DNA from 2 places in the Enterobacter sp. UNJFSC 003 genome. Region 1 is predicted to be linked to the other one. Evidence: predicted binding sites of a transcription regulator. Region 1 holds the regulator's gene; the other holds the start of a gene.
The links. The regulator PurR, encoded in region 1, represses purine synthesis genes. The targets are predictions, from matches to a motif close to CANGCAAACGTTTGCNTG.
Positions count from the first base shown of each region.

Region 1 (3,126 bases):
AACGACAGAGCCCAGCCCAAAGAAGGCGCCGTGGTTCAGGCTGGTCAGAATACGGGACAGCATCAGCGTGGTGTAATCCGGCGCAATGGCGGAGAGCACATTGCCCAGCGTAAAGATGGCCATCAGGAAAATCAGCGCGTTGCGTCGCGCCCGATGCGAAAGCAACAGCGTCATCAGCGGAGCCCCCACCATCACGCCAATGGCGTAGGCGCTGATCAACATACCGGCCGCAGGGATAGAAACCTCTACGCCTTGGGCGATAACGGGCAATAACCCCATCGGGGAAAATTCAGTGGTGCCAATCCCAAAAGCGCCGATCGCCAGGGCCAGCAGGGGAAAATTGATTTTCATGCGTCAACTCCGGATGCCGTGTTATGTCGTAACACAGAACAAAGAAGCGGAAAGCATGACATCAATCACAAAAAATGAGAAGTTAACAAATTGGCAAAAGATTTTTGCCAGAGGGGTAACAATCGGGATAAGCAGGAGGGAGAGAACGCTCCCTCCGCGTAAATCAGTGCAGTACTGCCGTCAAACCTGCGGCAACAATCAGCGCCAGCACAATCACGGTCGTCGTCAGCGAAAACTTCAGATCGGTATTCATCAATTTTTCTCCTTTTAATCCCCCCACAAAAAGTGAGTCTGCTCATTTTTACACAGTTTACGTCAAAAATCTTCCTGGATTTAAACGGATATCCACTTTTGCTCTTCCCCTTTTCACCAAGATAGGACAAAATTCCACGCTAAATTTATTAGCGTACCGGCCATTGACCCCCTCCTGACGTCCTGAGTCGTTTTCCCGGCGTGTCGCAATTCCAGATTGCGTAATAAGGGTGAGAGAAGGCAAACGTTTACCTTCATGTTTTTCAGGAGCTTAGGATATGGTCTGGAGTGACATTTAATGGCAACAATTAAAGATGTGGCAAAACGCGCAAACGTTTCCACTACAACCGTATCACATGTTATTAACAAAACCCGTTTCGTTGCGGAAGAGACGCGCAATGCCGTCTGGGCAGCGATCAAGGAACTGCACTACTCGCCGAGTGCGGTTGCGCGCAGTCTTAAAGTTAATCACACCAAATCCATTGGTTTGCTGGCCACCAGCAGTGAAGCGGCCTATTTTGCCGAGATCATTGAAGCGGTAGAAAAAAACTGCTTCCAGAAAGGCTATACCCTTATCCTGGGCAACGCGTGGAACAACATTGAAAAACAGCGAGCCTATCTGTCAATGATGGCGCAGAAGCGCGTGGATGGTCTGCTGGTGATGTGCTCCGAGTACCCGGAGTCGGTGCTTTCCATGCTTGAAGAGTATCGCCACATACCGATGGTCGTTATGGACTGGGGTGAAGCGCGTGCCGACTTCACCGATTCCGTGATTGATAACGCCTTCGAAGGCGGTTATATGGCGGGACGTTATTTGGTGGAACGCGGTCACCGCGAAATTGGTGTGATACCGGGGCCGCTGGAGCGCAACACCGGTGCGGGCCGCCTGGCCGGGTTTATGAAAGCGATGGAAGAAGCGATGATCGCGGTGCCGGAAAACTGGATTGTTCAGGGTGACTTTGAACCCGAATCAGGCTATCGCGCGATGCAGCAGATTGTCTCCCAGCCGCACCGTCCGACCGCCGTCTTCTGTGGTGGTGACATCATGGCGATGGGTGCACTCTGTGCGGCAGATGAGCTGGGGCTGCGCGTACCGCAGGATATTTCCGTCATCGGGTATGACAACGTGCGTAACGCGCGCTTCTTTACCCCTGCGCTGACCACCATTCACCAGCCAAAAGATTCACTGGGCGAAACAGCCTTCAATATGCTGATGGACAGGATCGTCAACAAGCGAGAAGAATCCCAGTCAATTGAAGTTCATCCTCGCCTTATTGAACGCCGTTCCGTTGCGGATGGTCCGTTCCGCGACTACCGTCGTTAATCTCATACGGAGCCCGCTACGCTGGCTCCCGTAACCACTCCCGGTTAAGCGTATCACTGTCTCCCAGGTAATCCAGAAGCCAGGCCATTGCAGGTGATACATCGCTTTGCTGCCATGTCAGGCAACAGGCGGCATCCGGGAAGGGGTTCTCCAGCGTCAGCGCAGCCCATTCACCCGTGTCAATGCGCGGGCGCGCAAAATGGCCAGGCACCATTGCAACGCACAGCCCGGCGCTGAGGCAGGTCGCGGATGATTCCCAGTCCGGGGCCACAACCCGGCGCTGGTTATCCAGCAGCCAGGTAATACGCTTGGGCAACGAGCGCGAGGTATCTTCCAACACCAGCGACGGCCAGTTGCGCAGCGCGTCATCGCTCAGCGGCCCTTCCATTGTCGCCAGCGGATGCTCACGCGCCACCACGCATTTCCAGTTAAGCATGCCCATATCGCGGAACGCATAGCGCCCCCCGACGGGGATCGCCTGGGTTGCCCCAATCGCCATCTCCACCCTGCCGTCCGCCAGCGCGTCCCAGACGCCGTTGAACACCTCCTGGGACACCCGCAGCTCCACATCCGAGAAATGACGATAAAAATCAACAATCATCTGCCGCGTTCGTTCCGGTTTGACGATGTTATCTACCGCGATGGAAAGATGCCCTCGCCAGCCGTTAGCAATCTGCTGACACTGTTCTCGGGTGATCTGCATTTTTTTGATAACAGATCGCCCTTCTTTCAAAAACCACGCCCCGGCAGGCGTTAACTCAACGTCGCGATGACGCCGTTCAAACAGGGGAACCGCCAGCCACTCTTCCAGCTGGCGTACCGTATAGCTTATCGCCGAGGGCACGCGGTGTAGCTCCTGCGCTGCACCGCTAAAGCTGCCGTTACGCGCGACGGCATCCACAACTTCAAGAGAATAATCTGACCACATTTTCTGCCTGCAAAATTTTTGAATGCACCCGCCAAATATTAGCGTTTCACAAGCCGCTTTGCACTCCCTACACTCTGCGCCAACGTACACCTGCCTCCTCAAGGAGAAGAAATAATGCAACCTCATAAAGGATTTTTAGTCTGGCTCGCCGGTTTGAGCGTGCTGGGCTTTTTGGCCACCGATATGTACCTGCCGGCCTTTGCCGCGATGCAGGAAGATTTACAGACCCCGGCTGCCGCCATCAGCGCCAGCCTGAGCGTATTCCTTGCCG
Region 1 covers NZ_JBAKHK010000002.1:256,139-259,264, forward strand. Annotated here, with positions in the region: gene V5P19_RS07275 (MFS transporter) at 1-351, opposite strand, end outside; gene V5P19_RS07280 (YnhF family membrane protein) at 515-604, opposite strand; gene purR (HTH-type transcriptional repressor PurR) at 902-1,927, shown strand; gene punR (DNA-binding transcriptional activator PunR) at 1,944-2,855, opposite strand; gene punC (purine nucleoside transporter PunC) at 2,970-3,126, shown strand, end outside.

Region 2 (3,126 bases), on a different contig from region 1:
GGTCATATTGCGTTTGATGATGAAAGCATGGGCTATAGCCATCTGGGCCACATCATCGAAAACGCGGTGATCCACCATGCGCTATGGCAAAAAGCCCAGTCCTGCAGCGACGTGACGCTAATCGCCCCCGCGCAAATCCAACAGGTTGCATGGGGCGAAAACGACGCGTTTATCTCTCTCCAGAGCGGCGATATGTTGACTGCCCGTCTGGTGGTGGGCGCGGATGGGGCGAACTCCTGGCTGCGTAATAAAGCCGATATCCCGCTGACTTACTGGGATTATCGGCATCATGCGATGGTGGCGACAATTCGCACCGAGGAGCCACACGGCGGCATTGCACGCCAGATTTTCCACAGCGACGGCATTCTCGCTTTCCTGCCGTTGAGCGATCCGCACCTGTGCTCCATCGTCTGGTCATTGGTGCCGGAAAAAGCGCAGCTGATGCAGGAAGCCACGCCGGAGGCCTTTAACCAGGCGCTGTGCATGGCGTTTGATAACCGTCTGGGCCTGTGCACGCTTGAGAGTGAACGCCAGGTGTTTCCGTTAACCGGCCGTTATGCGCGTCAGTTTGCGGCGCACCGCCTCGCGCTGGTGGGGGATGCGGCACATACTATTCATCCGCTGGCCGGGCAGGGCGTGAATCTCGGGTTTATGGATGCGGCCGAACTGGTTGAGGAGCTGCGTCGTCTGCAGCGTGAAGGCAAAGATATTGGTCAGCATCTCTATCTTCGCCGCTACGAACGTAGCCGCAAGCACAGTGCGGCGATGATGCTGGCGGGCATGCAGGGCTTTCGCGAGCTGTTTGCCGGGGCAAATCCGGCCAAAAAGCTGCTGCGCGACATTGGTCTCAAGCTCGCCGATACTCTCCCGGGTGTAAAACCTCAACTCCTTCGCCAGGCGATGGGTCTTAACGATCTCCCGCACTGGCTGCGCTAACTTAGACCCCCATCACATTTTATTTTCCCGGCCTCTGCGCCGGGGAAATGTCCTCGTTTGAAATAATCTAATTCCACCTCCTTTTTCGCATTAGATTAACTAATGTCGCGTTTTTGATGTCACGGAAATTTGGCCTGATTTTCGGCATTAAATATCACCATGTTCTAAATTATGTTAGGCGAGTGTTAACTTTATGCGGGTTTAATCGCATTATTCCAGTGAATAACTCTGTAGGCTTTTCAGCGTTTTTTGGTCATAAGCTAATGTGATGACCTGTTTTACCTTATGGTTAACCGCCGGTTTCGGTGGTAAGTTCAGGTAAAAGAGAACGTTTGCGTCAAGGTCGGAAATGCGATCCCGGCGCCGGGTTTTGTGGCTATTCAGGCACACGAAACGCAAGACAGCCCTGCTTATTCAACGAGGAAAAGATGGCTCAACAGACTCCTTTGTACGAACAACACGTGTTATGTGGCGCCCGCATGGTGGACTTCCACGGCTGGATGATGCCGCTGCACTACGGCTCACAGATTGATGAGCACCACGCGGTGCGCACCGATGCCGGTATGTTCGACGTGTCCCACATGACGATTGTCGACCTGCGCGGTAGCCGCACCCGGGAGTTTTTGCGTTATCTGTTGGCAAACGACGTCGCCAAACTGAAGACGCCGGGTAAAGCGCTCTATAGCGGCATGCTAAATGCCTCCGGCGGCGTGATTGATGACCTCATCGTCTATTACTTCGCTGAAGATTTCTTCCGCCTCGTTGTTAACTCCGCTACCCGCGAAAAAGACCTCTCCTGGATCACTCAACACGCTGAACCTTACGCCATCGACATCACCGTTCGTGATGACCTGTCGCTAATTGCCGTTCAGGGGCCAAACGCCCAGGCAAAAGCGGCCTCGCTGTTCAGCGACGAGCAGCGTAACGCCACCGAAGGCATGAAGCCGTTCTTCGGCGTGCAGGCAGGCGATCTGTTTATCGCCACCACCGGCTATACCGGTGAAGCGGGCTACGAAATTGCGATGCCTAACGAGAAAGCCGCTGATTTCTGGCGCGCGCTGGTGGACGCGGGCGTGAAGCCTGCTGGTCTGGGGGCGCGCGATACGCTGCGCCTGGAAGCGGGCATGAACCTGTACGGCCAGGAAATGGACGAAGGTGTTTCTCCGCTGGCCGCTAATATGGGCTGGACCATCGCCTGGGAACCGGTCGACCGCGAATTCATTGGCCGTGAAGCGCTGGAACTGCAGCGTGAAAAGGGCACTGAACAGCTTGTTGGCCTGGTGATGACTGAAAAAGGCGTACTGCGCGGCGAGCTGCCGGTGCGTTTCACCGATGCCGATGGCAACCATCGCGAAGGCGTGATCACCAGCGGATCCTTCTCACCGACGCTGGGCTACAGTATTGCACTGGCGCGCGTTCCGGCCGGCATTGGCGAAACGGCAGTGGTGCAGATCCGCAACCGTGAAATGCCGGTCAACGTAACCAAACCGATTTTTGTTCGCGCCGGTAAGCCGGTCGCCTAATCATTTTTATCAGGAGAACTCCAATGAGCAATGTGCCAGCAGAACTGAAATACAGCAAAGAACACGAGTGGCTGCGCAAAGAAGCGGACGGCACTTACACCGTAGGGATCACCGAGCACGCGCAAGAGCTGCTGGGCGACATGGTATTTGTTGACCTGCCGGACGTAGGTGCCACCGTCAGCGCGGGCGACGACTGCGCGGTGGCCGAGTCCGTAAAAGCGGCCTCTGATATCTACGCCCCCGTCAGCGGTGAGATTGTTGCCGTGAACGACGCACTAAGCGACTCCCCGGAACTGGTCAACAGCGAGCCTTATGAAGGCGGCTGGATCTTCAAGATCAAAGCCAGCGACGAATCGCAGATTGCTGCGCTGCTGGATGCGACCGCGTACGAAGCACTGTTAGAAGACGAGTAAGCCATACCTCTCTCCTCCTTGGGGAGAGGGAGAAAACACATTCACTGCACGTTTCAGGAACCATCGCTCATGACACAGACTTTAAGCCAGCTTGAAAACCGTGGCGCCTTCATTGAACGTCACATTGGGCCGGATGCTCAGCAACAGCAGGATATGCTGAAGACAGTTGGCGCGGATTCATTAAACGCACTGATCGGCCAGATCGTGCCAAAAGATATCCAGCTTGCTACGCCGCCTCAGGTAGGTGAAGCCAC
Region 2 covers NZ_JBAKHK010000007.1:113,951-117,076, reverse strand. Annotated here, with positions in the region: gene ubiI (FAD-dependent 2-octaprenylphenol hydroxylase) at 1-936, shown strand, start outside; gene gcvT (glycine cleavage system aminomethyltransferase GcvT) at 1,365-2,459, shown strand; gene gcvH (glycine cleavage system protein GcvH) at 2,483-2,872, shown strand; gene gcvP (aminomethyl-transferring glycine dehydrogenase) at 2,942-3,126, shown strand, end outside.
Region 2: a site for PurR is predicted at 1,258-1,275, ahead of gcvT (glycine cleavage system aminomethyltransferase GcvT). Genes of this name have one in related genera too.